3 regions of the Bradyrhizobium sp. 930_D9_N1_4 genome follow, and region 2 is predicted to be linked to each of the others. Evidence: riboswitches for the same ligand, from Rfam matches in the RefSeq annotation. Region 2 holds a riboswitch; each other region holds the start of a gene.
What was found. Region 2 has a riboswitch for cobalamin ahead of AB7532_RS19585 (TonB-dependent receptor plug domain-containing protein). Riboswitches for the same ligand answer to the same signal wherever they lie in the genome.

Region 1: linked by a shared signal. The riboswitch ahead of AB7532_RS12520 (TonB-dependent receptor) and the one ahead of AB7532_RS19585 (TonB-dependent receptor plug domain-containing protein) in region 2 are both predicted to bind cobalamin.
Region 3: linked by a shared signal. The riboswitch ahead of AB7532_RS12500 (energy-coupling factor ABC transporter permease) and the one ahead of AB7532_RS19585 (TonB-dependent receptor plug domain-containing protein) in region 2 are both predicted to bind cobalamin.

Annotation. Positions count from the first base shown of each region.
Region 1 covers NZ_CP197236.1:2,726,206-2,736,832, forward strand. Annotated here, with positions in the region: gene cobT (nicotinate-nucleotide--dimethylbenzimidazole phosphoribosyltransferase) at 1-621, shown strand, start outside; gene AB7532_RS12515 (histidine phosphatase family protein) at 614-1,186, opposite strand; cobalamin riboswitch at 1,259-1,460, shown strand; gene AB7532_RS12520 (TonB-dependent receptor) at 1,577-3,946, shown strand; gene AB7532_RS12525 (PepSY domain-containing protein) at 3,959-5,386, shown strand; gene hydA (dihydropyrimidinase) at 5,481-6,902, shown strand; gene AB7532_RS12535 (siderophore-interacting protein) at 6,944-7,612, opposite strand; gene AB7532_RS12540 (AraC family transcriptional regulator) at 7,851-8,675, opposite strand; gene AB7532_RS12545 (hypothetical protein) at 8,874-9,113, shown strand; gene AB7532_RS12550 (NAD-dependent succinate-semialdehyde dehydrogenase) at 9,127-10,560, shown strand.
Region 2 covers NZ_CP197236.1:4,156,625-4,167,251, forward strand. Annotated here, with positions in the region: gene ilvD (dihydroxy-acid dehydratase) at 1-799, opposite strand, end outside; gene AB7532_RS19575 (hypothetical protein) at 1,266-1,847, opposite strand; gene AB7532_RS19580 (DUF6925 family protein) at 1,909-2,919, opposite strand; gene AB7532_RS19585 (TonB-dependent receptor plug domain-containing protein) at 2,939-5,056, opposite strand; cobalamin riboswitch at 5,168-5,383, opposite strand; gene AB7532_RS19590 (hypothetical protein) at 5,459-5,680, opposite strand; gene AB7532_RS19595 (hypothetical protein) at 5,851-6,108, opposite strand; gene AB7532_RS19600 (hypothetical protein) at 6,201-6,413, opposite strand; gene AB7532_RS19605 (hypothetical protein) at 6,633-6,809, opposite strand; cobalamin riboswitch at 6,971-7,183, shown strand; gene AB7532_RS19610 (TonB-dependent receptor) at 7,369-9,780, shown strand; gene AB7532_RS19615 (adenylate/guanylate cyclase domain-containing protein) at 9,793-10,627, opposite strand, start outside.
Region 3 covers NZ_CP197236.1:2,715,325-2,725,951, reverse strand. Annotated here, with positions in the region: gene cobT (nicotinate-nucleotide--dimethylbenzimidazole phosphoribosyltransferase) at 1-178, opposite strand, end outside; gene cobF (precorrin-6A synthase (deacetylating)) at 189-950, opposite strand; gene AB7532_RS12500 (energy-coupling factor ABC transporter permease) at 991-1,668, opposite strand; cobalamin riboswitch at 1,705-1,920, opposite strand; gene cobA (uroporphyrinogen-III C-methyltransferase) at 1,966-2,697, opposite strand; gene AB7532_RS12490 (cobyrinate a,c-diamide synthase) at 2,694-4,004, opposite strand; gene cobM (precorrin-4 C(11)-methyltransferase) at 4,004-4,786, opposite strand; gene AB7532_RS12480 (cobalamin biosynthesis protein) at 4,783-5,151, opposite strand; gene cbiT (precorrin-6Y C5,15-methyltransferase (decarboxylating) subunit CbiT) at 5,148-6,329, opposite strand; gene AB7532_RS12470 (cobalt-precorrin-6A reductase) at 6,328-7,074, shown strand; gene cobJ (precorrin-3B C(17)-methyltransferase) at 7,050-7,784, opposite strand; gene AB7532_RS12460 (precorrin-2 C(20)-methyltransferase) at 7,781-8,512, opposite strand; gene AB7532_RS12455 (precorrin-8X methylmutase) at 8,515-9,144, opposite strand; gene cobG (precorrin-3B synthase) at 9,144-10,307, opposite strand; gene cobN (cobaltochelatase subunit CobN) at 10,304-10,627, opposite strand, start outside.

The sequences.
Region 1 (10,627 bases), 1.4 Mb from region 2:
GCGGAACTGGCATTTGCGTTCGAATCCGGCCAGCGCGCGGTTGTGCGCGCCGAAGCTGGCAAGCCTGATCTGCTGATCTTCGGCGAGATGGGCATCGGCAACACCACGACGTCGGCGGCCGTTGCGGCAAGCCTGCTTGGCCTCAGCGCCGAGGAGATCGCGGGCAGCGGCACCGGTGTCGATGCGGCCGGCCGCGCGCACAAGGCGCGCGTGATCGATGCCGCGATTGCGCGGCATGGCGTTGCGGGCGCTGCGCCCGAAAACATCCTGTGCGCCGTCGGCGGTCTCGAGATTGCGGCGATCTGCGGCGCCATCATTGCGGCCGCGCAGCGCCGCATTCCGGTATTGATCGACGGCTTCATCGTGTCGGTGGCGGCACTTGCGGCCGCGCGGCTCAATCCGTCGTGCCAGCCGTTCCTGTTGCCGTCGCATCAATCGGCGGAGCAGGGGCATCGCCTGGTGCTGCGTGCTTTGAACGTGCAGCCGCTGATCAGCCTCGATCTCAGGCTTGGCGAGGGATCCGGCGCCGCCATCGCGCTGCCGCTGGTGAGGCTCGCGTGCAGCCTTCACAACGGCATGGCGACCTTTGCGCAGGCCAACGTGCCCGACAGAGCTAGCTGATCCGCTGATTGACCGAGACGACGCGCCAGCCGTTCGCGAGCCGGTCGACCCGGGTCAGCGACAATGGATCGATCACGAAGCGCAGGGCGGCTTGCGGCGTGAGATCCAGCGCGATGCAGAGCGCGGCGCGGATGGTGCCGGAATGCACGACCAGCGTTGCGGAGCCGGCGCCGATCCGCGACAGACCCATCCGCACGCGGGCAACCTGGTCCTCAAAGCTCTCGCCGCCCGGCGGCCGCCCGTGTGCCGGATCACTCCAGAATCGCGCATAGGCCTCGCCACCGGTCGCGGCGAGCTCGTCATGCTTCCGGCCGGTCCAGTCGCCGAAGTTTTGCTCGCTGAATTCGGGCACCAATTCGGGTTCGAGCCCCAGCGCTCGCGCCGTCTCGAACGTGCGCCGCGACGGGCTGGCATAACTCGCAGCCTCTCGCGGCACGCGCTTGCGCAATGCCTCCAGATGCACGCGATCGCCGAGATCGGCCGGCGCGTCGGCGGCGTGGATGGTCCCTTTGACGCCGTCGACGGGCGCATGCCGTACCAGCCAGAGGAAGGTCTCGCCTTCCATGCTCATCTCCAAGGAAGTTGGTTGTTGTGGCCATAACGCCGCAGCTTGCACATTGACTCTGTCCTGATCGTAATCCTAGATGGTTTGGACGGTTTCCTCGCGAGGGGATGAAAAGGGAATGCGGTGCGAGGACGTTGTCCCCAATGCCGCGGCTGCCCCCGCAACTGTAAGCGGCGAATCTTGCGTCACGAGCCACTGGGTATCTCGGTCCCGGGAAGGCGACGCAAGGTCACGACCCGCGAGCCAGGAGACCTGCCGTCAGCCGTGGTCACACGCGAAGATGTCGGTCGGGGAGTACAGACATTTGGTGTCATCGGAGGCGCGATAAGCCGAAGATGGGACCTTGGTTCGCTGTGACGTGCCACTGACGTCATACCGAGGTCCAAGACCGTGTCTTCCATTCGTATTGTACGACCGCGAAAATTCCTGCTCGCGTCCGCCGCACTCACGTCATTTGTTGCGGCCGACATGCCTGCTGCCTTCGCGCAGCAGGCCCGCGATGCCCTGCCGCCTGTCGAAGTGTCACCCGCCCAGTCCCGCAAGCAGGCGAAGCCAGCCGGCCGGGAGGCGCAGAACGCCCGCCGTGCGTCATCGCGCAGGTCCGCGACTGCGGTGGCAGCGCCGAAGCCTGCCGTGCCCGGCACCTCAGTGCAGACGCAAGCGGCGACGCCGCTGAACAGCAATGCGGTTGCCGAAAGCGCCTCGCGCCTCGGCCTGACCGTGCGGGAGACACCCGCGACAGTCGAGGTGATCTCGGCCGAGACCATGCGCGAGCAGGGCTATCGCACCGTGTCCGAGGTTGCGGCCGGCGCGGTCGGCGTCACCTCCGGCGACAATCCGGCCGAGCCCGCGACGTTCTCGATGCGCGGCTTCACCAACAGCCAGATCAACACGCTGTATAACGGCATCAAGATCGGACCGCAGAACATGACCTCGCGGATCACGGACACCGCCAATCTCGAAGCCGTTGAGTTTCTGAAGGGTCCGGCTTCGCTGATGTCGGGCGAGGGTGCTGCCGGCGGCGCGATCAATTTCGTCACCAAGGCGCCGCATACCGGAGCCATCAGGAACGAGGCCGATTTTTCCTGGGACTCGCTGAATTCGTTCCGCGCCCATTACGGCTCGGGCGGCAGCACCAATGTGCAGGGGCTCGATTACCGCTTCGACATCAGCCGGTCCTCGCTGAACGGCTTTGCCGACGACACCAATACCAAGACGCTGGATGTCTCCGGCCAGCTCAACTACCGCATCTCCGACAGTCTCAAGATCTGGGGCGCGATCGAGTACCGCGAAGACCGCTCCAAGGCTTATTGGGGCGCGCCGCTGGTGCCGGTCGCCTTCAGCGGCTCGCATGCGACCACGGGCATCGTCTCCGGCAATTACGTCTCGAACTACAACGGAACCAATCTCGGTGCCGTCACCATCGACGACCGCACCTTCAACACCAACTACAACGTCCTCGACAATCGCAACGTTGCCCAGGAAGTGTGGCTGCGCGGCGGCTTCGAGCTGAAGCTGGCGCCTGACCTGACGCTGAAGAGCCAGGCCTATGGCTATGGCGCCGAGCGCACCTGGTTCAACAACGAAGTCGAGGCGTTCAATTCCGGTACGAACCTGGTGGATCGCGAGCGCTTCTATGTTGCGCACAGCCAGCGCCTCGTCGGCAACATCACCGATTTGATCTGGGACGCGAACATCGCCGGCTTCGACAATCGCCTGGTCACCACGCTGTCGTCGAGCTATCTCGACTTCGTCAGGCCCGGTGCTGCGAACTTCCCCGGTGACTCCGTTTCGCTGGTCGATCCCAATCGCGGATTCTACGGCCTGCTCACGACGCAGCAGCAGACTGCGCGCATCGACAACGAGGCGCTGTCGTTCGAGGACCGGTTGAGGCTGACGCGCAGCTTTTCGCTGATCGGTGGTTTGCGCGTCGAGCATATCGGCCTCGATCGCAATTCGACCGATAAGAATGGACTGGAAAAGGCCGGCTTTCCGTACACCAAGGACTGGGCACCGGTGACGGGCCGCATCGGCTACACCTGGGAAGCCGTGCCCGGCCTGACCTTCTTCAGCCAGTATGCGACCGGTGCGGACGTCGCGGCCAACAACATCTTCCTGCTTGGTCCGACCCAGAACCTGGACCTGACCACCGCGCGCACCTACGAGACCGGCGTCAAGCATCTGTTCTGGGGCAATCGGGCGGAGTGGTCGTTCTCGGCCTACGACATCGTGCGCAAGAACGTCTATGCGGCAGCCGGCGGCCAGACGCTCAACATTGCAGGGCGGCAGGAGTCCAAGGGCGTCGAGCTTGCCGCGTCGGTCCGCCCGATCGAGCCGCTGCGGCTGTGGGGCAACATCGCCTATGTCGATGCGCGCTATGCCGATTACAATTTCGCCGGCGGCTCGTTCTCCGGCAACACGCCGCCGAACGTACCGCGCATCGTCGCCAATGCCGGTGCGTCCTACCGGTTCTTCACGCCCTGGCCGGTGGAGCTCGGCATCACCGGCCGCCATGTCGGCGACCGCTACAACACCGACGCCAATGTCGTGACGATGAAGGCCTACACCGTCGCCGACGTCTATGCCTTCGTCGATATCCCCAGGACGGTATTCAATGCGGTCGACCAAGCCCGCCTGACCTTCCGGGTGCGCAACATCGCCGACAAGCGCTATGCCATCTGGGGCGATCCGTTTTATCCCGATCAGATCCTGCTCGGCGCGCCCCGCACCTACGAGCTATCGGCCGCGTTCAAATGGTAGGAAGCTGACGATATGATGGGCGCGATCGTCCTGCTGCACCGCTGGCTCGGGATCGCGTTCTGCCTGCTGTTCGCGATGTGGTTCGCGACCGGGATCGTGATGCACTTCGTTCCGTTTCCGTCATTGACGGAAGCTGAGCGTTTTGCGGGGCTTTCCCCGGTCTCTCTTGCCGAGGCGAAGATCACGGTTGCTGACGCCGTGCGGGCGAGCGGGATCGCGGACGCAACGCGCGTTCGTCTGGTCCAGCGCGGTGACGGACTGGTCTATACCGTGTCAGGGCCATCGCGGGTCGGCGCGGTCCGCGCCTTCGACGGACAGGACACGTCGGTGACGTCTGCCGACGTCGCACTCGCGATCGCGCGGGAGCACAGCCGTCAGCGCGGCCTCGACGCTGCGCGAGCCGCGATCATCGCGCGTTCGGATTATGACCAATGGAGCGTGCCGAACGGGTTTGATCGCCATCGCCCCTTGTTTCGCGTCGCGCTTGGCGATGCGGCCGGGACGGAGGTTTATGTCTCGTCACGCACCGGTGAGGTCGTTCTGGATACCACGCGAAGCGAACGCGGCTGGAACCTCGCCGGCAGCGTCTTGCACTGGATCTATCCGACGGTTCTGAGGAGCAATTGGGCACTGTGGGATCGCGTCGTCTGGACGCTGTCGCTGCTGGCCTCGATTGCCGCCTTGCTGGGGGCGACGCTTGGGATCTTGCGGATCAAAATGCGAGGGCGTGGGGTGGCAACGCCCTATCGCGGCTGGCATGCGCTGCATCACGTCATCGGTCTTGTCGCAACCGTCTTCGTGCTGACCTGGATTTTCAGCGGCTGGCTGTCGATGGATCACGGCCGGCTGTTTTCGCGCGGGCAGTTGACCGCCGCCGAGGCCGGCGTGGTGAATGCGGCGCCGGATTGGGCGACGGCCCCATGGCGTGATCGCCAATCGATATCGCCATCGGCCCGGGAGATCGAGTGGTTCGCCTTCGACGGCAATGTCTACCGACGCGATCGGGTCGCTCTCGGTTCCCAGACATTGATCACGGCAGGGGATGCGTCCCGCGACGGGCCAGCGGGATTTTTGGGCACGCGCGATGTTCAGAACCTGACGGCGCGCCTTGCCACGGACTGCGGCCGACCATCCGCTCTCGCCGATCATGACGACTATCCCGCGCGGTCCACCGTGTTGGGTGCGCCCGTCTACCGCTCCCGCTGCGGCGACCTCTGGTTCGACCTCGACGGCGCCGACGGCAGCGTGTTGCAAAGGCTCGATGCCTCGCGGCGGGCCTATCGATGGTTCTACAGCGCGCTGCACACGCTGGACTTTCCAATCCTCATGGACCATCCGACACTACGCGATAGCCTCGTCGTCGGACTCTGCACGCTCGGGCTGGTGTTCTCCGTCACGGGAATTGTCATCGGGTGGCGACGGCTTCGCCTGTCTCTCTGACGGTCCGTGCGATTGAGCCGGGGCGGGGACGCCGAAACGCATATCGGGGAGGCTTGCGGAGAGAGGCAAATTTTCCAAACATGGGTGGTCAAGCATGGAGACCCCTGTGACGCAGCTCGATCTCGCCATTCGCGGCGGCACCATCGTGACGGCCAGTGACCAGTTTCGCGCCGATATCGGCATTCGCGACGGCCGCATCGTCAGCATTGCCGATCGCATCGAGGGCGCGGCGCGCGAGATCGACGCGACGGGGCTGCTGGCGCTGCCGGGCGGGATTGACAGCCACGTCCATATCTCGCAGGCCTCCGGCCCCGACGTGGTGATGGCAGATGATTTTGCCTCGGCGACGCGCTCGGCCGCGGCCGGCGGCAACACCATGGTGCTGCCCTTCGCGCTCCAGGAGAAGGGCACCTCGCTGCGCACCTGCGTCGAGAACTACCGCAAGCTCGCGGAGGGCGAGTGCTACATCGACACCGCCTTCCACCTCATCATCTCCGACCCGACCGCGGTCGTGCTCGGACAGGAGTTGCCGGCCCTCGTCAAGGACGGCTACACCTCGTTCAAGGTGTTCATGACCTATGACGACCTCGTGCTCAGCGACAAGCAACTGCTCGAAGTATTCGACGTCGCACGCCGCGAGGAAGCGCTGGTGATGGTTCATTGCGAGGGCTATGACGCCATCCGCTTCCTCACCACCAAGCTCGAGCGCGAAGGCCACATCGCGCCCTATTATCACGGCGTCTCGCGGCCGCAGGCGGTCGAGCGCGAGGCAACGCATCGCGCCATCAGCCATGCCGAGGTGATCGGCGTTCCCATCATGATCGTGCACGTCTCCGGGCGCGAGGCGATGGAGCAGGTGCGCTGGGCGCAGCAGCGCGGCTTGCCGGTGCACGCCGAGACCTGCCCGCAATATATCACGCTGACTGCCGACGACATGAAGGGCCTGAACATGGACATCACGGGCGCGAAATATGTCTGCTCGCCGCCGCCGCGCGATGCCGAGAGCCAGCAGGCGATCTGGGAGGGCATCACGACAGGCGTGTTCCAGACCTTCTCGTCCGACCACTGTCCGTTCCGTTACGACGATCCCAAAGGCAAGCTGACGCCGAACTCCCGTACCTCGTTCCGCTGGGTGCCGAACGGCATCCCCGGCGTCGAGACGCGGCTGCCGATCCTGTTCTCGGAAGGCGTCTCGAAAGGACGCATCAGCTTGCAGAAATTCGTCGAGCTGACCGCCACCAACCATGCGCGCATCTACGGCCTCTATCCGCGCAAGGGCTCGATCGGAATCGGCTTCGACGCAGATATCGCGCTGTGGGATCCGAAGCTGAGCAGGACGATTCAGCAGGCCGATCTGCATCACGGCGCGGATTATACGCCGTGGGAGGGCTTTGACGTCACGGGCTGGCCGGTCACCACCATCGCGCGGGGGCGGGTGGTGTACGAGCAGGGCAAGATCGTCGGCGACAAGGGCGCGGGCGAAGTGCTGAGCCGCGGCAAGTCGAGCCTGGTGTGATCGCTTGCAGATGTGAGCGCGACACCTTGTCCTGACGAGGCTTAATCGAGTCCGGTCTTGCCCGGCGCCCAATACGCTTTTGCCTTGATCCGCGATGACGCAACGCCGGCAGCTTTCAACGCGCGGCTGATACGCTGGATCGAGGATGCTTTGCCTGTCAGAACAAGCCGCGCTCCGTTTGCAGCAAGGCGCAGCAATTCCGCTTCGATGGTCGCGAGATGGGCATCGTTGGCGCTGCGCGCCATCAATCGCACCTGTCCGAGGTTGACGGCATTCAGCGCGTGCTGTGACTCCTCGACATCGGTGGCTTCGTACACGTGGAGGGCACCACCGGCCTGCAAATTGCCGCGGAGAGCTGCAGCAAGGCCGAACGAGGTCTCGTCGCCGAACACGACGACAGGCGCCTCGAAGCCCGCGAGATCGAGGGATCGGCGTGGACCGAAGAACTGGCAGGTGTCGCCTTCGCGCAAACCCCTCACCCAGCGGCTGCCGGGGCCGTCGCCATGCGAGAAGGCGAGCAGTCGCGTGCTGCCTTTGCGCGTGTCCCACGACATCGGCGTGTAGGTGCGTGCACTCAGGCCCGCGCCCATCGCGACCTGAATCTTCTGGCCGGCGGTCCACGCAACGTCCTTGAGGGCATCGCCTTCAAGCTCGATGAGCCGAAGGTGCGGCGAGAGTGTCTCGACGGCGGCGACACGCGCAGGGCGCATCAGCCATCGCAGCAACATTCGTGTGACTTTGCCTTGCGGAGCATGCGTTGGTTCGGACGTTTGCAGGGCTTGGCCGGACTCGTTCAAGGCGTTGCTCCCAGATGATCAAGACTTGGTCGTGAGTTCGTTGCCATGGCCGGGATCAACATGCGCTCCCGAGGCCGTGCTTTCGAGCCTGCTTACGAAATCGCTTCTCCGTCCGCATTCCGCGGACGCGACAATCGATTGCGATTTCCGGTCACTGTGCGGCGATGCGGCGCTCGGCGAGATATCGCGCCGGCGGCTTGCCCAGCGCCTTGCGGAACATGGTGACGAAGGCGCTCGCGCCCTCATAACCGAGATCGAGCGCGACGGCTTGCACGGAAGAGCCCTGATCGAGGCGCTGTAGCGCGATCAGGATGTGGAGCTGCTGGCGCCAGCGGCCGAAGCTCATGCCGGTCTCGCGTTGCAGGATGCGGGTGAGGGTGCGCGGCGCAACGGCGATGCGACGGCCCCAATCGTCGATGGTCGCGCGATCGGAGGGATTTTCCATCATCGCACTTGCGATCCTGCGCAGCCGGACATCGGCCGGCATGGGAAAGCGCAGATCCTCGACGGGTGCGACCGAGAGCTGGTCGAGCAATACCGTCGCGATCCTGCCGTCGGCGCCGTCGATATCGTACATCACGGGCATGTGGGTGGCGTGCAACAGGAGGCTGGCCAGCAGGGGCGAGATCGACATCGCGCAGCATTGCCGCGGCAGCGTCTGGGCCGCGCCCGGTTCGACGAACAGGCAACACATCTCGACATCGCCGGCGACGCTCACGCTGTGCGGGACATGGCCGGGAATCCACACCGCACAGCGTGGCGGTACGATCCAGACGCCGTGTCCGGCCTCCAGCCTGACGATGCCGCGCAGGGTCAGGACCAACTCGTCCTTGCGATGCGTGTGCATCGCCAGCTCCATGCCCTTCGTGACCATGTGGCCGCCGAACGCGGCGAGGGCGCGCGGCACGGTCTCGGGGTCGAAGTCCCCGAGATCGTCAGGGAGAACATGGTCGTCGTTGAGTCGGAAGAAGGGCATGGTGATCGATGATCGGTCCGGATGCGATGGGCTGAGTGCAGGTCATATCTGGCCTGCGATTGCGAGTTTCAACGCAAACGGCCCCAATCTCGATCGGTTCTAACAAACGCGCTTCCGCGGTTTTCCGCGCAGCCTGTCGGACGACGCGTTTGTGCCGCCGGAGGAGGACTCCACGAACTCTTTCGCAGCGACGGCTGCTTGAGCCAGATCGTTCGACTGCTCGCGAGGATTGTCATTGATCTCACGCTCAATGTAGAGGCGACCATGCGAAGGCTGCCGACGGCCAATACCAACATCCCCGTGATCGTGGCGGCCGGAAGATCAGCGGTGCACTGCTGCGGCATCATTGATCCCTTTTCGGCGACCGCCTTTCGGTGTAGCTCTGCGCCCACTTATGAGGCGGCGGGCGGCAGTCCTGCCCGTGACGAAATCATGTGAGGAGACACCAGGGATGTACCCGAAAGTTCAAATGTTCATTGCCGGCGAGTGGACCGACGGCACGTCCGGCAAGTCGGAGGACATCCTCAATCCCGCCACCGGCCAGCCGATCGGCAAGACCCCGCACGCCGCGCGCGCGGACCTCGACCGTGCGCTGGAGGCCGCCAAGGCCGGTTTTGAGGTCTGGCGCAAGACCTCGCCGTTCGACCGCTACAAGCTGATGCGCAAGGCCGCCGACATCATCCGCTCGCGCGCCGCCGAGATCGCGCCGGTGATGACCATGGAGCAGGGCAAGCCGGTGGTGGAAGCGCAGGGCGAGACCATGCTGGCCGGCGATCTGATCGACTGGTTCGCCGAGGAAGCCCGCCGCGCCTATGGCCGCATCGTGCCGCCCAGGATGGGTAACGTGACCCAGCTCGTGATCAAGGAGCCGGTCGGCCCGGTCGCGGCGTTCACACCCTGGAATTTCCCGATCAACCAGGCCGTGCGCAAGATCTCGGCCGCGCTTGCCGCCGGCTGCTCGATCATCGTCAAGGGTCCGGAAGAAACGCCTGCGAGCTGCATGGAGCTGGTGCGTGCCTATGCTGACGCGGGCATTCCGGCCGGCGTCGTCCAACTGGTGTTCGGCGTGCCGTCGGACGTGTCGGAATATCTCATTCCGCACCCGATCATCCGCAAGATCAGCTTCACGGGCTCGACTGCGGTCGGCAAGCATCTGGCCGCGCTCGCGGGCCTGCACATGAAGCGCGTCACCATGGAGCTCGGCGGCCATGCGCCGGCGATCGTGTTCGCGGATGCTGACCTCGACAACGCCGCCAAGATTTTGTCGACCAACAAGTTCCGCAACGCCGGTCAGGTCTGCGTGTCGCCGACGCGTTTCCTGGTGCATGAAAGCGTCTACCAGCCGTTCGTCGAGAAGTTCGTCGCGGCGGCCAAGAGCCTCAAGGTCGGCAGCGGTCTCGACAAGGACACCCGCATGGGTCCGCTGGCGAACCCACGCCGCGTCGACGCCATGGAAGGTCTGGTCTCCGACGCCGTGCAGCGCGGCGCCAAGGTGCAGGCCGGCGGCAAGCGCATCGGCAATGAAGGCTTCTTCTTCGAGCCGACCGTGATCACCGACGTGCCGCGCGACGCCCGCATCATGAACGAGGAGCCGTTCGGACCGCTGGCGCCGATCACGTCGTTCCGCAGCTATGACGAGGTGGTGGCCGAGGCCAACCGTCTGCCTTATGGGCTTGCGGCCTACGCCTACACCACCTCGACCAAGACGATGCAGGCGATCGGGGCCGACATCGAGAGCGGCATGGTCTCGATCAACCATCACGGCCTCGCGTTGCCGGAAGTGCCGTTCGGCGGCACCAAGGATTCCGGCTACGGCTCCGAAGGCGGCCTCGAGGCCATCGAAGGGTATCTCAACACGAAGTTCGTGACCCAGGCGAGCTCGTAACGTCGCCTTGTAGGGTGGGTTAGCCGCACGGCGTAACCCACCATCTCTCTTCTTGCGCGGAGAGCAA
Region 2 (10,627 bases):
CATTCTCCAGCGCCTTGAGGGTAACGATGTCGCGCGGCCGGATGTTCTGGGCGATCAGGTCCATGACCTTCTCGCCCGCGGTCGTGCAGAAGGCATCGCGGATCTCGTAGGGCGCCGGTGCGCCAGCCGAGTAAGGCAGCGCCAGCCCGATCGCCTCGGACACAGTCGCCATGGTGTTGGCGGTGAACTGCGCGCCGCAGGCGCCCGCCGAGGGGCACGCCACGCGCTCGATTTCGTCGAGGTCCTCGTCCGACATGGCGCCGACCGAGTGCTTGCCGACCGCCTCGAACATGTCCTGCACGGTGACCTGCTGCCCGCGGAAAGTGCCGGGCAGGATCGAGCCGCCATAGATGAAGATCGAGGGGACGTTGAGACGGACCATCGCCATCATCATGCCCGGCAGCGACTTGTCGCAGCCGGCCAGGCCGACGAGGGCGTCGTAGGCATGACCGCGCACGGTCAACTCGACGGAGTCGGCGATGCATTCGCGCGACGGCAGCGACGAGCGCATGCCGTCATGGCCCATGGCGATGCCGTCGGTGACGGTGATGGTGCAGAATTCGCGGGGTGTGCCGCCGGCCGACGCGACGCCCTTCTTCACCGCCTGCGCCTGGCGCATCAGCGAAATGTTGCAGGGAGCGGCCTCGTTCCAGCACGAGGCGACGCCGACGAAGGGCTGGTGGATCTGCTGGGTGGTCAGGCCCATGGCGTAGAAGTAGGACCGGTGCGGCGCGCGCGCAGGGCCTTCCGTCACGTGACGGCTCGGCAGCCTCTGCTTGATGTTGGTCTTCGCGTCCATCGCGACCAGTTTCCTTGGTGAACCCTTGTCAGACCCGGAAAATCAGACCCAAGATTTGAATCGACCTTGGGATTTCCCGTCCCCGTCGCGGGTACGCCGCTGCCCTCGAACTTTAGAGCGATTTTATTCATGTTCAGGTGTGGCTAAATAGCGGCGTTGATGCGAACGCACTGAGATAAGGGTTAAATCCACAGTGAGTGTTGCAGAGGCAGCACAATCGTTACCGGGAAGACACGGGTAAGGCTACCGCGATACCGCCGCAGAGAAAGCCCTCCACAACTTTAGATTTCATGGAAAAGCAGGCGCACCCGTTTTCGTGACGGCCACGAGGCGACGCACGTGAGTCGCTGCAATTGCCTCACTCATCCTGCGGCGCGAGCCGCACGCAGCACGTCACACAATGACAGCGCGTTTGCTGCGTAGCCCGGATTTCGCTGCGCTCCGTTCGGGCTACAGGGACAAGGCCTCAGGCCGACATCGCACCCTTGCGCCCGAACGGGTCAACCAGACGGACGATCTCGCAGGCGGCGACGAGGCCGGCGAGCCATGCCGCGCTGGTCAATCCGATGCGCGTCACGATGGCGGCGGTGAAGGCGCCCTCTCCGCCGAGGAACGGCGTGGCGGCAAGCAGCGCGAGCTCATAGGCCGCGTAGGCGGCGACGAGCGCGATCGCCAGCATCAGCGGCGTGCGGCCCTGCGGCAGCGCACGGAGCACCGAGGACGAAACGGCGGTCGCAACCAGCGCAGCGGCGCCGATGATAAAACCCCAGGCGATGGTGCTGCCGTCGACGGGATAATGCAGCACGCCGAAACCGATGATCTGGTTGACGAGCCAGGCGCCAGTGACGACGAGCAGCGCCGGGCGCAGTTGCATCATCGCGGCGGCGACGACCGCGAAAGCCGCGAACGGCGTGGCGCAGGCGAACGCAAAACTCGCGAGCGCGCATGACACCGTCAGCAGCGCAAAGCCGAACATCGGCGCAAGGCGCTGTGCCACCGGTTGAAGGCGAAAACCGTCGGCGTGAGGCGGCAGGATAGTGACAGTCATTGAACGATCTCCTTGCAGGATTGATAGCACATCTTGTTGGAACGCGGCAGCACCGTTGACTTCAGTGAAGGCCCTCCATGGGATCATCGGCATCGGTCGGATCGCGCCGGTCGTACGCAGCAAGCCAGGCAGCGAGCGCCGGCGCCCGCCGTTCCAGTTCAGCCAATTGCCGCAAGGCGACCCGAACGGTGGCGCGCGCCGCACGGTCCGACGGAAGCGTCGCCGTCGCAGGCCCCTCACCGGCCGTCACGGCTGCGACGACATTTCGTTTGAATGCCGTGAGCTCCGGCACTCCGTAACGTTCCAGCATCGCCTGAAAGGCTGCGTGACGGTCCGGCCGAAAGACGCGCTTGCGGCCGAGCTGATCGCGCAGCGGATGGGCCGGGTAAAGATGCGCGCAAGGAATCCAGCCGTCCGGCAGCGGCTCCGTTGCTGCATGCGTGCGGCCATGCGCAAGCAGCTTTGGCAGGACATGGGTGTGCGGACCATCGGGGCTCTTGCCACCCGGCGTCGGGATCGGCTGGAACACTTCGGCCCGCCCCAACTTGCTGACGAAGACGCGATGCGGATTGGCCGCGAGGATGATCGGCATGGCATCACTTTCGGCTGCGAAGACGGATTGTCCGGCGCGGCTTCTGAGTGCGGCGACGACGTCCGCGTCGCCGACCCGGATGCAGGCGTCGATCTGCGACGTTCCAAGGCCAAGATCGAACAGGATGCCGCTTCGATCCCGGCTGCGCAGCGCCTCGCGGTCCGGACCGATGTCCGTCAGCACCTTGCGCCCGCTCATGGCGCCGGCCTGTTGCGGCAGACACAGCGCGACGCGATGGCTCCAGCTTTCAGTGGTCGGCGATTCCGATGCAATCAGGTGCAGATCCGGATGGGAGACGATGCGTATCCCACCCTTCTCCGTCACGATGCTGATCCGCTCGCGGGACCGCTCCATGTCGAGGTCCTCGCCGGGCTCACGCGTGAACTCGGCGATCGCCCCGAACGAGCCGACGCTCCAGCCGGCTTCGGCATCGGCAAGCTGGCTTGCAAGCAAGTCCATGAGCGGATCGGCCGTCGTCATGTGGCTTCTGTCTTTCCCGCTATCTGACGTCGTAGTTCGCCAGGCGAATGCCGCCATAGACGCCAAGTCCCGGCTGCAGAAAGCCCGTCGGATTCTGATAATGCACGTTGGCGACATTATCGATCCGGCCAAACACCTTGATCTGGTCGGTGGCCAGATATTCGGCCGCCAGATTGACGACGGTGTAGGCCGGAGCCAGCAGACGTGGAATGCTGAAGTCACGGTTTCCGTCGACGAAACTGCCGACGTGCAAGACGGTTGCGGAGAGCGTCAGCGGATCGATTGGATTCCAGATCAGGTTTGCGCTCCACTTCTCCTTCGGACGCCTCAGCAGCTCCAGTCCTGCCGTCGCATCGACGGCCCGGGTAAAGGTGTAATCGGCACGAACACGAAGCCGGTCGGTGATTGCGGCCGCGACGAAGCTCTCCGTGCCCTCCGTGATCGCCTTGCCGATATTGGTGTTGGTGCTCGTGAATGTCAGGGGATCGAATGTGCTCTGGATCAGGTCCGTGATGTTGTTACGGAAGTAAGTCGACCCGAAGCGAACACGATTGCCAAACAAGGGCTGCTCGAACCCGGCGTCGTATCCGACGCTTTCCTCGGGTCTCAGGTTCGGATTTGCGAAGAAGAAGAAAGCAGGAAAGCTGACGTAAAGCTGGTTGAGCGTCGGCGCCTTGAACGCGGTGCCGTAGCTGCCCTTGAACTTCGTGTCCGTGACCGGCGCGATCACAGCGGACGCCAGGCGAAAGGTCGGATGCTCTCCGAACCGCTCGTTGTCGTCCTGCCGAACGTTGGCCGTGAAGAAGACGCGCTCCCGGAACTGGGACTGCAGCTCCATATAGCCGGCCTTGTTGACGTTCTGCGCGGAGACCGTCGCCGTTTGCAGCGTCTCCGTCTCGTGCTCGGCGCCGATGATGACGTTGTTGTCGGGCGCGAGCCGGGTCGTGGTGTGCCAGTCGTATTTGACGCGATCGCCGGTGGTGGTGGTTGGCATCGCGTCGCCGGGCGAGATGCTGGAATTCCAGTGATTGGTGTAGTTGACGCCGAAATAGCTCTTCATCCGGCCGTCGAGAGCGGACCAGACCGCCTCCCCGCGCGTGAACAGCTGGTGCACCGTCTGGGTGCTTTGCGCGGCTGCGGGAAAGCTCGCAAATGTCACGGGATCGAACGTGTCTCCAGTGAAGCGTAAGGTGGCATCGGTGTAGCGCGCCACACCGTTGAACGTCAGGTTTTCGCTGACATCGACGCCAAGCTTCGTCGAATAGGTCATGTTGTCGTAGTTGTTGCCGATCGCCTTCTGCCCCGGCGGCAGCAATTCGACCGGCGTCACCGGCACGTCGTTCGCGTGGAAATGCGCGACGTTGAAGGCATAGTTGAAATGGTCCTGCGAACCGCTCAGGCCTGCCGTCTGGTTGAGTGTCCCGAACGAGCCGCCTTCGATCGAGCCGGTCACGCGCGCGGGACCGTCGCCCTTCTTCGTCACGATGGAGATCACACCACCCAGCGCGTCTGCGCCGTAGAGACCGCTCTGCGGACCGCGCAGGACTTCGATCTGCTGAATGTCGGAGGTGAGCAGCTGGCCGAAATCGAACGAGCGGTTCGGGTTGCTGGAATCGCTGACGTCAATGCCGTCGATCAGGACCTTGGTGTGGTTCGAGTTCGTTCCGCGCATGAAGATCGACGTCTGTCCACCCGGCCCGCCGGTCTGGACGAGGTTGAGACCGGGAACGGCGCTCAGTGCATCGGATGCGGTCCGGCGCTGATCGCGCTCCAGGTCTCTGGCGGTCAGGACTGTCACCGAGTTCGCAACCAGATTGCTCGGGGTGACGACGCCCGTGGGACTGACGACGACCGTCGGAAACAAATTGGCGGCGGACACTCCGGCAACAGGAGGCGTCGGCGGCGGCGCCTCTTGTTTCGGCGCTCGCGCGAGACGCCGCTGCTCGGGCTTGTCAGGCTTGCGCCGCGTAACTTGCGGCTTGGCCGGCCGCTCGGTGAGCGCGATCTCGACGGGCGGCAGCAGATTGGGCGATGCCGATTGCTGCGCGAAGGCGATGGAGAGATCGAGCGAATAGAAGGAGACAGACACGAAGAGACCGGCGCTCACGCGCCTGGCGGCAAAGACAATACGGGACACAATTGTAACCTCGGTATGACGTCAGTGGCACGTCACAGCGAACGAGGTTCCACGGAGCGCTTGCTTGCTCCGGTGAAGCTAATGTCTGTACTCCCCGACCGACATCTTCGCGTGTGACCACGGCTGACGGCAGGTCTCCTGGCTCGCGGGTCGTTACCTCTACGTCGCCTTCCCAGGACCGAGATTCCCAGTGGCATATGACGAAAAGATTCACCGCTTACAGTTGCGGGGGCAGCCGCTGCATTGGGAAAATCCCGGCGTTGGGACAATCCTGCACAACGTTCCCTTTTGATCTCCCGAGGGAGAACCGTCGGGAACCAATTTACGAGTCGTTCGAGCGGAGAGTCAATCGGCCTGTTGCATGACGGTCAAAGCACCGCACCGAGAATTGAGCTGGTGCAATCAGGCCGGCTCGCGCTCCGCGCCAGTCCTGATCATCACCCGCTCGCCGGCGTCGACGAGCTGGCCGATGCCGGTGCGGCCCGTGAGCGCGCAGCGAATGATGTTTTCGGCCACCGATCTGCGGAAGCCATGGTCCTCGCCGCTGGGTCGATTGCGGCAGATCCGATCCAGCGCCAGCTTCATGTTGATCCGTGTGCGGGTGTCGAAGTGTTCGCTGATCATTCGCACGGCCTCGATGCATTGATGTCGGGCGGAAACGTCTGGCGGCCGGCCGGGTTCCAAAAATGGATCGCGTCGCGCCCGTGCTCTTTGACCCCAGAGACGGACGCTATGCTCTTCAATCTTGAGACGGCCAGGCTACGCCCGGCCTCTTGTCGCCTAAGACGGCCGAGCTACGCACGGCCTCTTGGCCGCTGGGCCTGAGCCCAGGCCGCGGCGACGTCGCGCGGCGGGATTTCGACGCGCTTGATCGGCATCAGCTGTCCGGAAGCAGAAACAATGGCGGTCTCCTCGTGGCGGCAACGGGGGCAGACGAAGCGGACTTCGTGCGGGGATGCCGACCAGCTCGATCGCTTGACGTTGGCCGCCATCGGCCACGCCTCGCAATGCGAGCATGACACCAGGAACCGACCGGGATCGAGCATACCCATTCCATAGGACTCCTCGTCCTGCCCGCCCCTTCAATGATTAACCCATGTGAATCGTTCCGGTGCCACGACACCGGCGGCCGCCGATCGGAAGTTCAGTGCGCGCCCTTGAGGGAGCAGGACGTGGAACAGGTGACGGTGTTGCCACGGTCGCACGCCTTGCAGGCGGCAACGCACTGGTTCAGGTCGCGGGGATTGTAGGAGGTGTAGGTGCGCATCGCACAGACCGGCGTCGAGCCGGTGATGTCCGGCTCCGGGTTGCAGGCCGCCGTCAAAAGCGCAAACACGATGACCGCAAGGAAGCGCATGGGATATCAACCATCGGCAGAGCAATTTTCTGCGGGGAATGTTGCATGGCAACCTTGCCCCGGGCATTCCCATCGCCGGGAATCGCAATGCAGCAATTGCAATGCGCGACTCTCCGCTCTGCACAAGGATGCGCGTCAATCATTAAGAACGGATTGCAGTCGCGCGGCGTCTCGCAACGACGCGGATGCTGCGCGTCGTGCCACGACCGGTGCGGTGCCTCAGGCCGCAGCCCTTGTCGCGATCGCCTGCCGCATGTCCAGCGCGAGCTGGCGGTACTGCTCCGAAAGCTTCAGGTAAAACTCGCGCTTGGTGCTGTCGGTGGCGAGCTTGGCAATCAGCTCGCACTCGGCGGTGAGCGTCTCGAACCGCTCCAGCCTGTCCTCAAGTTCTGTCATCGGCGTGTCCCCATCAAACGCCTCAAGGACACGTAACCTAAGCCCGCGAAATAGGTCACGGCGAACATCGTTATGGAGTAGAATCGTTTTTGTTCGGAAAGACACACTGGACGACAATGGTGTGCCGCCGCACGGGGCGGATATTGACGCGCCTCCAACCGGATGTCAGTTTTGTCAGCGGTAGTGCCCGCAAGGGCTCTTTCGAAGGGAATGCGGTGCGTCCACGTCGGTGGGCAATTCCGCGGCTGCCCCCGCAACTGTAGGCGGATAGCCGACGACCAAACGAACCACTGGAGCCCCGCTTGGGCCTCTGGGAAGGTGGTCGGAGGCGATGACCCGCGAGCCAGGAAACCTGCTGCCAGCCATGAGTCACGCGCGAACGCATTGGGCGGGGTGCCCCGGTGTGGAAGAGTAGCCGGTGCATCTGCCGCCAGGGGCGAAGGCAGTCTGCTAAGGCAACCGCGGTGACGGTTTGTTTGCGTCGCCGCAGAGCGTTGTTGTGCAAAATCTTCATTTCGGGTCCGGCATTGCGCCGGAATCTTCGCGTGTTCGTACGGGCATCTCTCGGGGACTAACGGGCCAGCTCCGGCGTACCGGACCCGCCCTGCTCGCCTTGCTGCTCTCGACATCCCTGTCTTCCGTGGCGGTGGCGCAGACGGCCGCACGCGGCGCCTCACAGGAGGTCGGACCGGTGATCGTCTCACCGGCCGCACCAAGACCGGCACCCGCCGTCAGCCCTGGCAGTCAGAGGTCGCGGACGGCACGCCGCGCCGCAGGACGCAATCGCGCCGTCCCCGTTGCCCCGGCAACCCAAGTGTCGAATGCCCCGGTGCAAACGCCGCTCAACACGGCCGCCGTGACCGACGTCGGCTCCCGGCTCGGGATCACCGCACGGGAAACGCCGGCGACCGTCGAGGTGATCGGCCAGCAGAGGATGCAGGATCTGGGCATCCGGACGACGACCGACGTCGCCAAAGCCGCCGTCGGCGTGACCGGCGGCGATGCGCCCGGCGCGCCGGCGATCTTCTCGATGCGCGGCTTTGCCGGCGACCAGCTCACCACGCTCTACAACGGCATTCCGATCGGGCCGTCCACCATGACCGGCCGTCCGATGGACACCGCCAATCTGCAACAGGTCGAGATCATCAAGGGCCCGGACTCCCTGGTGGCGGGCCTCGGCGCCACCGGCGGCGCGATCAACTACGTGAACAAGGCGCCGCACACCGGACCAATCGTCAACGAGGCCTTCACCTCCTGGGATTCCTTCAACGGCTATCGCGCCGGTTACGGATCGGGCGGCAGCACGCTGATCAATGGCCTCGACTACCGCTTCGACATCAGCCATTTCAACAACCAGGGCTTCATCGACGACACCTATTCGAAACTGAGCAACGTCTCGGGCCAGTTGAACTACCGCGTCAGCGACAGCCTGAAGATCTGGGGCGCGGCCGAATACAAGCAGGACAAGGACCGTTTCTACTGGGGCACGCCGCTGGTGCCGGCGAACGCGCCCGGCATCGTCCCGACAACAGGCGTCGTCTCGGGCCAGTGGAGCAACTACTACCTCGGCGGCGGCACGCGGGTCCCGGTCACCGTGGACGCGCGCACACTGACCACAAACTACAACGTGCTCGACAATCACAGCGGCGCCAGCGAGCTCTGGCTGCGCAGCGGCTTTCAATGGGACATCACCAACAGCATCTCGCTGAAGAGCCAGGTCTACGGCTATGACGCCCATCGGCACTGGTTCAACAACGAGATCACGTCGTTCGACCAGACCGTCGGGAATTTCGCCGGCGCGCAGAGCATCTATCGCGAACGCCTGGCGCTGGATCACGCCCAGCGGCTCTACGGCAACATCACCGACCTCACCGTCAATTCCAACCTCGGCGGCATGGACAACCGCTTCGTCGCCACCGTCATGGCGAGCAGCTCGCAGTTCAACGTCTCGCAGGATACGCTGTTCTCCTCGGACTACGTCGATCTCCTTAATCCGGACCGTGGGCTCTACGGCCCGCGCAGCGACGAGAAGATCTACACCCATCTCAACACCGCCTCGCTGTCGCTCGAGGACAGGCTCAAGCTGACCTCGACCTTCGCGCTGATCGGCGGCATCCGGTTCGAGGATATCGAGCTGTCGCGCACGCGCTACTCGCCGGACGGCGTGCTGCGCACCGATCGCGGCTATCCGTTCTCGAAGACGTTCAATCCGATCACCGGTCGCATCGGCTACACCTGGGAGGTCACCCCGGGCGTCCTGCTGTACAGCCAGTATGCGACGGCGGCGGACCCGACGGTCGCCAACATCTTCATCCTCGCCCCGCAGGTGCCGCTGCTGCTGACGACGTCGCGGACCTACGAGACCGGCGTCAAGCTGCAGTCGGCCGACAAGCGCGCGGAGGCCACGTTCTCGGCCTTCGACATCGAGCGCAAGAACGTCTACGTGCCCGAGAGCGGCATCGTCTTCAACGTCGCCGGCAAGATGGCCTCCAAAGGCGTCGAGATCGCCGCCGCGGTCAACCCGGTCGCTGGCCTGAAGCTGTGGGGCAACGTCGCCTTCGTGCAATCGCGCTTCATCGACTTCAACTATGTCGACGGCAGCGGCGACTTCCAGTCCTATTCGGGCAAGACGCCGCCGAACGTCCCGAACTTCATCGCCAATGCCGGCGCGTCCTATCGCTTCGACACAAGGCTGCCGGTGGAGATCGGCGGCCTCGTCCGCCACGTCGGCGACCGCTTCAACTACCAGGACAATCTGGTCACGATGAACGCCTATACGATCTTCGACGCGTTCGCGTTCGTGGACATTCCAAAAGCCTACTTCCCGGGCGTCGACCAGACCCGCATCAGCGTCCGCGTCAAGAACCTGACCAACAAGCTCTACGCGGCCTGGGGCGATCCTGGCTACACCGACCAGGTCATCCTGGGCGCGCCGCGCAGCTACGAGCTGGCCGCGTCGTTCAAATGGTGACGCGGCGACAACCTACTTCTGCTCCAGCCGCCAGGCGCCGTCCCAACCCGCGCCCGGCGGATTGGCCTCGAACTGCGCGATGCGACCGAGCAGCATGCGCGCGGGGCCGTCGCCGGGGACGGCTTCCAGCGCCGCATTGAAGGCGGCGCGCGCATCGTCGAAGCGCTGCGCGCGATAGGCGGCGAGACCTTCGGCGTAATGCGAGCGCAGATTTTCCTGCGGGACGCTGAGCCCGTGCGCCTTGCTCATCACTTCGAAGATGGCCTGCGGTGCACTCTGGCCGGCGACCGTCAGGCGATCGATCTCGCGCAGCTCCAGGTTCGATCCGATCGCATCCGCCGTGGCCTGCGCGATCAGGATGCGGGTGCCGTAGACCTTGTTGACGTGCTCCAGACGTGAGGCGAGGTTCACGGCGTCGCCCATCACGGTGAAGCTCATCATCAGCTCGGAGCCGATGCTGCCGGTCAGGACCTCGCCGGTGGCAATGCCGATCCGCAGGTCGCAGGGACCGGGCATGGCGCGGATGCCGAGCAGGTCGGGCAATTGCTTCTGAAGCGCGGGCACCTGGTCGGCCATGTCGATGGCGGCGTAGCAGGCAAACAGCGCCGGCTCTTCCTCCTCGATGAAGGGAGGACCCCAATAGGCCATGATGGCGTCGCCGATATATTTGTCGATGACGCCGCGGTGCGCCCTGACCGGCGCGGACATCACCGTGAAATAGTGGTTCATCACCTTGACGAGGCCGCGCGGCGTCATGCCCTCGCTCATCGAGGTGAAGCCGCTCATGTCGCAAAACATGATCGTCATCACCCGGCGCTGTCCGTCGATGGCGACCTCCGGCCGGTCG
Region 3 (10,627 bases), 1.4 Mb from region 2:
GCACGCGCGCGGCACGTGGCTGCTCGGTTGCTTGCAGGCCCGCGAGTTCGATCGCGAGCTGCTCGAGCCGCCCGAGCGCGCCGGCCGGTTTTGTCAGTTGCGTCTGCCGCGCGACGGCGGCGTCGCGATGATGCGCGGAAATGTCGGGACATTTCTGGGTGACCCATTCGGGGAGCATGCTGCCTCGCTTACGGCCTGCGCTTGAGAATGTAGCTGTCCATGATCCAGCCATGCCGCTCGCGCGCTTCTTGCCGCGTAGCCACGATGCGCGGACCGGTTTCGGCCAGCGCGCCGGATAGGATGATCTGATCGGGCATACCGAGATAGGCGCCCCACCAGATCTGCAAGCCCTCCGGATCGAGCGACTGAAACGCCGTGCCGCCGTCGAGCATCACTACAACGGTATCGACGCCGGCCGGCCAGCCGCCCTCACGCAGGCGGCGTCCCGTTGTGACCAAAAAGGGCTCGCCGATGTCGTTGAGCGGCAACGCATGCGCCGCACACAGCGCCTGGATCGAGGTGATGCCGGGAATGACTTCGATGTCAGGCAGGGGATTGAGCCGCCGCGCAATGCGCAGCGAGGAATCATAGAGCGAAGGATCGCCCCAGATCAGCAGCGCGACCTTGCCGTCACCTTCGAAATGATTTGCGAGATGATCTGCGATCGTCCGCGACCAGCTTGCTGCCACGGCATCGTGCCAATCGTCCACGCCCTTGCGGTAATCCGTCTCGCCGGCGTCGCGCACGGGCAGATCGAATTCGGCAATGCGTGTCTTGTCGTTGGCGAGGACGTCCGCGCAAATCGTCCGCCTGAGATCGGCGAGATCGGATTTTGCCGTGCCCTTGCGCGGGATCAGGACGAGATCGGCCGCGTTGATGGCTTGAATGGCGGCGCGCGTGAGCTGCCCGGGATCGCCGCAACCGATGCCTATCAGGGAGAGCGTGAGCATCGTGTGTGCGGGGCGACCATGACGGCCGCCCCTTGTCTCTTCAGGCCGCGTTGTGCAGGCGCGGCGTGACGAGGCCGGGCGCGGTAACACCACGCAGCGACTTCGCCAGCGCCAGCACGGCGAGATCGGCCAACGGCTCGATCACGATGACCAGCGCATAGGAGGCCGCGAAGGTCGCGATATTGACGAGATTCGTCGCGCCAAAGCCGGCGCCGTAGATCGCCCAGAACGCCACCCAGGCGATGACACCGGCCTGATACGTGGTCGAAAGCGCCAGCGCCTGGCGGTACTGCAAATCAACGTAGGCGGTGGCGCGCGGAATGATCCGCGTGGAGATCGCCTGAATCGCAAACAGCGGCACCAGCAGCGTGGTGACGTTCATGCCGAATTGCGGCAGATCGGGCGGCTCGAAGAAGATGCCCTGGAACAGCAGCCCGAATGCCAGACCGAAAGCGGCCGGTGCCGCGCCGAACAGCAGGAACAGCGTCGAGCCGAGGATGAAGTGAACCTCCGACACGCCGACCGGGAAGTGCGGCAGGATCTCGAAGAAGATGAAGACGAGGCCCGTGGTGGCGAGCGTGCGCGCCGCAAACGACGTGATGCCCTGCTCGCGCACGGTCTCGACCGCAAGCTTCAGCGCAACGCCGCCCACGGCGATGCCTGTTGCGTAACTCAAGACGAGCTTGGCGTCCGACACGAGTCCGGGTTCGATATGCATGGCTCAGATCCTTCCTGCCGTCCCACCGACGGCCTTGGCCTCAAAACGTGCAGGGCCGGTCTCCTGGCTCGCGGTTCACTGGGTTCTCCGGCCTTCCCGGGCCTTGCGGCCCAGTGGCTGATCGAAGTCCCTCACCGCTTACAGTCGCGGGGGCGGCTGGGGTTTTGGGCGGCGCAGGTCCGCCCACCCCCATTCCCGATTATGCTCCAGCGGTTTTAAGCCGCCTCAAGCACCATGCCTCTCCTGTGTGCCCCTTTCGCCAGCCGGGCGTCAAGGGCCGAAAGGCGGGCGGGACCGTCATGACGGATAATCCCCTGCCAGCGCGCCGAACAGGATCACGGCAGCGGTCGAGGCCGCCCCGCCCCGTGCAAGCTGCTCGGCCAATTCGGCAATCGTGGTGCGGAGCAGGCGCTCGTCGTCGCGCCCAAGGGATTCCGCGAACAGCGCTGGGGTCGTTGGCGCGAGACCATGCTCGATCAATTTTGCGACAAGCGCCGGAAAGGTGCGCCGGCCCATATAGACCACGGTCGTCGCTTCCGGATCGGCCAGCGCCGCCCAGTTCAGATTCTGCGGCAGCTCGCCGGTGACGTCGGCCCCGGTCACGAACTGCACCCGGCGCGAGGTATGGCGCCGGGTCAGGGGAATGCCGGCTTGCGCGGCGGCGACGCAGGCCGAGGTGACGCCGGGAATGATCTCGTAGCCGATGCCGGCTTCACGCAGCGTCTCGAGTTCCTCCTCGAGCCGGCCGAAGATTCCGGCATCACCGGACTTCAAACGCACCACGCGCACGCCTGTTGCGGCATAGTCGACCAGCAGGCGGTTGACATGGTGCTGCTTGGTCGAGGCCCGACCTGCCCGCTTCCCCACCGCGACGAGATTGGCGCCGGGCCGGGCGAGGTCGAGGATCGCGCCGGAGGCGAGATCGTCATAAAGCACGACGTCGGCCTCGCGCAGCCGCGCGGCGCCCTTGAGCGTGAGAAGCTCGGGGTCGCCGGGGCCGGCCGAGATAAAGGTGACAAGACCGCTCACCGGTCCTCCGCAATCAGATGGAAGAACGTGCCGGTGGCGTGGCCGCGGCGCGAGCCGGTTTCGGCAATGACCGCGCCCGTTGCATCGTGCACGACCGCCAGCGGCGTGTCCGGCTGGGCAAGGATGGTCGAGTAGTGGAATTCGTGGCCACGCAGGCGCGCGCCCGCCCGATGGCCCGGCATGGGGGCGGCGAGCGTGGCAAGACGATAGCCCAGATGCATGCGGCGCTTGGCAAAGCTGGTCTCCAGGCCGAGCAGGCCCGTCATCTCGTGGCTGACGCCGTCGGCATCAGTCAAAGCAGTTCCCAGCACCATATAGCCTCCGCATTCGCCGTGCACCGGCCGCGTCTCGGCGAAGGCCCGCAAAGCGTTGCGAAAGCGCGCATTGGCCGCGATCGTCCCGGCATGAAGCTCGGGATAGCCGCCGGGCAACCAGCATACATCGGCGCCGGTATCGGGGCTTTCATCGGCGAGCGGCGAAAACGTCGAGATTTCGGCGCCCGCGGCGCGCCAGGCTTCCAGCATATGAGGATAGACGAAGGAGAAAGCCGCATCGCGCGCGAGTGCAATGCGCTGCCCGGGCGGCGTCACGTTGAGGCCGTTCGCGGCGGGTTGCGGCGACCAGTTGGCGGCCGATCGCAGCACCGCATCGAGGTCGACATGCTCGGCGACGAAGCGCGCAGCCTCGTCGATCAGTTTTCCGATCTCCGCCTGCTCCTCGGCCTGCACGAGGCCAAGATGCCGCTTCGGCAGGCTGATCTCGGCATGGCGCGGCAGCGCGCCGAACACCGCGATGCCGGCATCGTTGAGGGCACGGCGCACGAGATCTTCATGGCGGGGACTGGCGACGCGGTTGAGCACGACGCCCGCAAGGCGCACGCCGGGACGATAGTCGCGAAGGCCTGCGGCGATTGCGGCTGCCGTCTGCGCCTGTCCGGACGGGTCGATCACCAGCACCACCGGCCAGCCCAGCATCTCCGCGATGTCAGCGGTCGCGCCGGTGCCGGAGACACCGCGCGCGGCGACACCGTCGAACAGGCCCATCGACCCTTCCGCGAGCACGACATCGGCATCCGCACCGCGGCTGACGAGATGAGCGATCGCCTCGCGGTCCATCGCCCAGCTTTCGAGATTGACGGACGCGCGCCCCGTGGCAGCGGCATGGAACGCAGGATCGATATAGTCGGGCCCGCTCTTGAAGCACTGCACGTTCAATCCGCGATTGCGCCAGGCGCGCGCCAGCGCCAGCGTCAGCGTGGTCTTGCCGACGCCCGAAGCAGGTGCGGAGATGACGAGGCCTGCCGCCATCAAGACGCCTCCGGAAAGCGCGGCTCGGCGCCGACGGGCCGATAGCGGCGGTCGTAGTCGGCAGCGTAGAGGCGGCTCTCGTCGAAATCCGCTGTCCCCAGCGTCTTGCCGACCAGGATGATTGCGGTGCGCTCCATCTCGACACCCACGGCCGCATCGAGCGTTGCGAGTGTAGCACGGACGATGCGCTGATCCGGCCAGCTCGCGCGCCAGACGATGGCGACCGGGCAGCTTTCGCCATAATGCGGCGTCAGCTCGGCGACGACCTTGTCGAGCAGATGGATCGAGAGATGGATCGCGAGCACCGCGCCGGTGGCTGCGAAAGCGGCGAGCGTCTCGCCTTCGGGCATCGCACTGGCGCGGCCCGGCGTGCGTGTCAGCACCACGGACTGGGCAAGGCCGGGCAATGTGAGTTCGGCTTCCAGCGCGGCCGCAGCCGCCGAGAAAGAGGGAACGCCCGGCGTGACCGTGGTGGGAATGCCGAGCGCCCGCAGGCGGCGGAGCTGCTCGCCCATCGCCGACCAGATCGCGAGGTCGCCGGAATGCAGCCGCGCGACATCCTTGCCGTCTGCATGCGCAGCGACGATCTCCGCGACGATCTCGTCGAGCGACAGCGGCGCCGTGTTGACGATGCGCGCGCCGGGCGGGCAATGCGCCAGCACGCCCGCAGGAACAAGCGAACCGGCATAGAGGCAGACCGGACAGGTCGCGATCAGGTCGCGCCCGCGCAACGTCAGCAAATCGGGTGCGCCCGGTCCGGCACCGATGAAATGCACCGTCATGCGCCGTCTCCCTCCGCGATCGCGGCGGTCGCGGTGCGATCCTGCGAGACCGCGCGCGTCGCGATCAATCGTGCGTGGGGACCAGCGGCAGCGAGCGCAGCAGCTTCGGCGACTGATCCGGTGCCGAATTTCTCCGCGACGCGCTCTGATTGCGTCGGCGTATCGATGCCGGCCAGGATGTCGGCGGAAACAGCCTTGATCGGCACACCGCATTCTCGCGCGAGTTGCTTCAGCACTTCTGCATCAGCCTTGTCGCTGACGGTCGCCACCGCTGCAAGGCCCGCGGGGCCGCCGACCGCCAATAGCGCCTCGCGCAGCGAAGCTAGTGTGACATCCTTCTTGAATCCGAGCCCGGCGACCTTCATCGGACCGCACTCCATTGCACAACCGGCCGCGCGGCCTCCCATGACCTGTAGCGGCCAAGCGGGGCGGCATGTGCGATCTCGACCCGCATCAGGTCGCCGCCATGGCGCTGATGCAGCTCGCCGAGCAGCGCCTCTGTCTCCAGCGTTACCGAATGCGCAACCAGCCGCGCACCCGGCACCAACCGCGACCAGATCGCATCGAACATTGCGCTGTCGAGACCACCGCCGATGAAGACGGCATCCGGCGCGTCCAGCCCGGTGAGCGATTCCGGCGCCTGCCCTGTAACAGCGATAATCCGATGCGCCAATCCAAACGCCGCGGCGTTGTTGCGAATGTTCGCGGCGCGATCCTCACGCGCCTCGACAGCGATTGCGGACCCACCGCACAGTGCCCACTCGACCGAGATCGAGCCGGAGCCGGAGCCGATATCCCAAAGCCGCTCGCCGGCCCGCGGCGCCAGCGCCGAGAGCGCAAGCGCCCGCACCGGCCGCTTGGTGATCTGGCCGTCGTGGATGAAGAGATCGTCCGACAGGCCGGAGCTGCGGGAGATACCCTGCCCACCCTTCGCCTCGATCGCGATGGCGATCAGGTTTCCAGCGCGATCGCCCGCAAAATTGTCTGCGCGATGCTCCGCGATACTTTCCCGCGGCCCGCCTAGCGCGGCGAGAGTCCGGAACGCCGACGCGCCCCACCCGCGCCCGCTCAGCCATGCCGCGAGATCACCGGCCGCCTTCGCGTCGCGCACGAGGCAAATGATGCGTGCACCATTTGCCAGATGCGGCACGAGACGCTCGAACGGCGCGGCGTGCAGGCCGAGACAAGCAACATTTTCCAGGCGCCAGCCCAACCGCGCGGCAGCAAGCGAAAATGTCGACGGCGCCGAATGCGCGATCCACTCGCCCGCGTCGAGCTTCTCGGCGAGGCCAGCGCCGGCTCCGTGCCAGAACGGATCGCCGGAGGCGAGCACTGCCGTCAGCCGGCCGCGGCGGCTCAGCACGACCTCTGCGTCGAACGGCACCGGCCACGGACGGCCACGCCCAGTCACGCCGGCGAGCGCGAGATGCCGTTCACCGCCAAAGACGGTTTCGGCGGCGTCGAGCGCCTTTCGGCTTGCTTCCGACAGCCCGGCAAGGCCATCTTCGCCGATACCGATGATGGTCAGCCAGGGATCAGCCATAATGCGCGCCCTTATTCTGGGCGGAATTGCCGATGCGAGCCAGCTTGCGGCGGAGATCGCGCGCGCACGCATCGACGCTGTCTATTCCTATGGCGGCCGCACCCGTACGCCCGCCGATCAGCCGCTGCCGATCCGTATCGGCGGCTTTGGTGGCGTGCGCGGGCTTGCCGACTACATCCGACGTGAAAACATCACGCATGTGATCGACGCGACGCATCCTTTCGCGGCCGAGATGAGCGGCAACGCGGTCGAAGCGTGCGCGGAGACCGGTACGCCGCTCATTGCGCTCGAACGCTTGCCATGGACCAGAGTGCCCGGAGACAACTGGATCAAAGTCGCTGATGTCAACGCGGCGGCTGCCGTGCTCCCCGAGCCGCCGACGAACATTTTTCTCGCGATCGGCCGCCAGCACATCGCGCCATTCGCGACCAGGCCTGAGCATGCCTACACGCTGCGTTTCGTCGATCCGCCGGAGGCGCCCCTGCCCTTCACCGCCGACATGATCGTGTCGCGCGGGCCGTTCACGATCGAGGGCGAGCTGGAAATGCTGCGCGGGCGCGGCATCACCTGCATCGTCGCGCGCAACTCCGGCGGCGACGGCGCGCGCGCCAAGATCGACGCCGCACGCATGCTCGGCCTGCCCGTCATCATGATCTCGCGACCGCAACTGCCCGAACGGTTGCGGGTCGAGAGTATGGCCGAGATCATGCAGTGGCTCGGTCATTCGACCCGCCTCGGCGCATAGACCCAGCGGCCAACGCGGCGCGTCTGCGAATTGCCGACGATGACAAGCGTGCGCATGTCAGCCATCTCGGGAGTCGCCTCGTTCAGCGTGACGGTCTCGATTGTCTCGTCATCGGCACTGACCGCGCGCGCGAAGATCACGAGCCGCTCGCCGCAGCCGGCCTCTTTCAACACGGCAAGTGTGCGGCCAAACCCTTCCGGCCGGCTTGCCGAACGGGGATTGTACATCGCAATCGAAAAGTCGGCCTCGGCGGCGAGACGCAGGCGCTTTTCGATCACGGCCCAGGGCTTGAGATTGTCCGAGAGATTGATCGCGCAGAAGTCATGGCCGAGCGGTGCGCCTGCGCGCGCAGCCGCCGCCAGCATCGCGGTGATGCCCGGCAGCACGCGGATCGGCAGCTCCTGATATTGCGGCGCCTGTTCGAGCGCCTCGAACACGGCCGAGGCCATCGCGAACACGCCGGGATCTCCGGACGAAACGACGACGACCTGCCCGCCCTCCGCCGCAAGCCGCAAGGCCTGGCTCGCGCGCTGCAACTCTTCGCGATTGTCCGACGGATGCAGCGTGAGCCCGGCGCGCGGCGGCACGCGCGCGACATAGGGCGCATAACCCAAAATATCGGTCGCGGACGCAAGCGCAGCGGAGACCTCGGGCGTCACCAGCGCATCGTTGCCGGGCCCGAGGCCCGCGATGGTCAGCGTGCCCGTCATTCGGCGGCGTCCGGAAGCCGTCCCTTGCCGTGTACGAGCACGATCGCAAAGTAAGGACAATCGGCGCCATCGATCTCGGCCAGCCGCGCTACGCGCTCGCCCGGCATCGTGCCGCGCTCGACCAGCCAGGCGTCGTCAAGCCGGCCGGCAGAGGCGAGCGCGCGGCGCACCTTTGCGAGGTTGCGGCCGGTCTTCATGATCACGAGCGCATCGGAATCGCGCATGTGCCGTTCGAGCTCGGCTTCGGGAAGCGTGCCCATCAGCACCGTCGTCACGTCGTCGCCGAGTGCGATCGGCTGGCCGACCCCGTTCCAGCAGCCGACCATGCCGGGAATGCCCGCGATCACCTCGATCTCGACGCGGCCTTGCAGGCGCGTGTGCAGATGCATGAACGAGCCGTAGAAATAGGGATCGCCCTCGCAGAGCACGACGACGTCGACCGCACGCGCCAGCCGCGCCAGCCGCTCGGCCCACTCGTCATGAAAGCCGGCGAGCAGCTGCACGTACTCGGCGCTGTCGAAGGCAATCTCCGTCGTCACGGGATATTCCATGGCGTATTCGGTGACGTCGGCGGCCAGCATGCCCTCGACGATGCGCCGCGCCTGGCCGGGCCGGCCCTTCTTGCGGAAAAAAGCCACGTGCTTCGCGCCGCGGACCGTGCGATCCGCGCGCACGCTCATGAGATCGGGATCGCCGGGGCCGAGACCGCAGCAGATGATGCGTCCCATGGCTACTCGCTCCGGCTCGCCAGCGCGTTCACGGCGGCGACCGTAATCGCGGAGCCGCCGAGGCGGCCCTCGACCGTCAACGCCGGCACCGGCGCATCGGCCATCAACGCGGCCTTGGATTCGGCAGCGCCGACGAAACCGACGGGACAGCCGATGATCGCCGCTGGCCGGGGACAGCTTTGGTCCTCCAGCATGTTGAGGAGGTGAAACAGCGCGGTCGGCGCATTGCCGATCGCGACGATCGCACCATCGAGATGCGGCCGCCACAGCTCCAGCGCGGCCGCCGAGCGCGTGTTGCGCATGGATTGCGCCAGCGCGGGAACCGTTTCGTCGCCGAGCGTGCAGATCACGGCGTTGGCCGCAGGCAATCTCGCGCGCGTAATGCCTTCGGAGACCATGCGGGCATCGCACAGGATCGGCGCGCCCTTCTGCAACGCTGCGCGCGCGGCGGTCACCATGCCCTCAGTGAAACGGATATGCGCCTCCAGCCCCACCATGCCGGCGGCGTGGATCATCCGCACCACCACCTGCTCCTCGTCCGGCGAAAAGCGCACAAGATCAGCCTCGGCCCGGATGGTCGCAAAGGACTGCCGGTAGATCGCAGCGCCATCGGTCTCGTAAGCGTGCGGCATCAGTGTCCTCCGACCAGGATGGAGGGATCGCTGACGATGTCGGCACCGTTCAGTCCGCGCAGGGCCGGCTCGTCGCGGGTCGAGCCGCCGCGGACGAGGTCGAAGCCCATGCTGGTCGCAACCAGTGTCACGGAGGATGCACCAGACCGGGCGCAGCCTTTGGCGCAACCGGACACATGAAGCCGCGTGTCGAGGGCGATGCGCGGCGCGAGCGCTGCCGCCAGCGCGCGGGTGTCGGCATGCGCCTCGCGGCAGCGCGGCGCGCCGCTGCAGGCAATGACGCGCAGCGCCGGATCGTAGGGCTCGGTGATGAGCCCCGCTCCAGTCGGCATCTCGCGTTTGCCCTCGCTGAGCACCATCCGCCATGGCGTCATGCGCAGCGCATGACCGCAGCCGGAGAATTGATGCAGCGTCGTATGCAGCATCTGGCCGAACGCGACGCCGACCAGGGCGCCATGCGGATAATGCCCGGGCCGCGACGCCGCCATCACGGGCGCAGGCTCGGTCTCGTCGCGCAATCCGTCGGGCAATGCGGCACCGGCTGTGATATGGGCCGCCATGCGCCCCCGCCCATCCTTGGCGCCGCCAGATGCCATGAACCAGTCTGCGAGTGCGAGCGCGGTGCTCACGACCTCTCCGCGCGCAACGGAGCGACCGAGCCTTGCGCCGTCGGCCCGCACCAGGAGCCGGCCGCCGCGATCTCGCTCAATGCGGACATCGGCGGAATCGCCGGCGAGCACACGCGACTTGCCGTCGTCGATGGCAAAGCCGAATTTGGTGGGGAGATCGAGCGCGCTGTCGGCTAGTGCTTCCTCAAGCTCCGCCGCAAGCGCTTGCGTCTCGTCATTGGGATTCCAGAACGGCGTCACCAGAATGTTGCGTCGGGCTTCGATATCGGAGTCGGGGTCGAGCAGCCGCAGCAACGCAAGTCCATCGAGCAGCCGGCGATGGCCCTGTTCGCTCACGCCCCTGATCTGGAGGTTGGCGCGGCTGGTCACATCGATCAGACCGTTGCCGTAGCGTTCGGCGAGTTCGGCAAGGCCGGCGACCTGTGCGGCATCAAGACGGCCGCCGAACGGGCGGACGCGAACCACGAGCCCGTCGCCCGATTGCATCGGGCGCAGCGCACCGGGACACCAGCCCTTGACCAGAGATGCGCTCATGACTCCTCCCGCAGCGCAGCCGCGATCGAATTGCGACGCGTTCGCCAGAGCGAGGCCTCGTGCAGGCGTGTGAAGCACGTCTCCATCGCGGCGAGAGCCGCCGGGTTATCGCGTCCCATGAAGGCGCGAACGTCGTCATTTCCGAGCGTCGCATCGTAATAGAGATCGAACAGATGCGGCGGCACGGCGTTCGCCAGATGCGCGAACGCGGCCATGTGCTCCAGCGTGGCGGTGATCTCGGCCGCGCCGCGAAAGCCGTGGCGCATCATGCCGGCGATCCAGGCCGGATTGGCCGCGCGCGCGCGGACCACGCGGGAAAT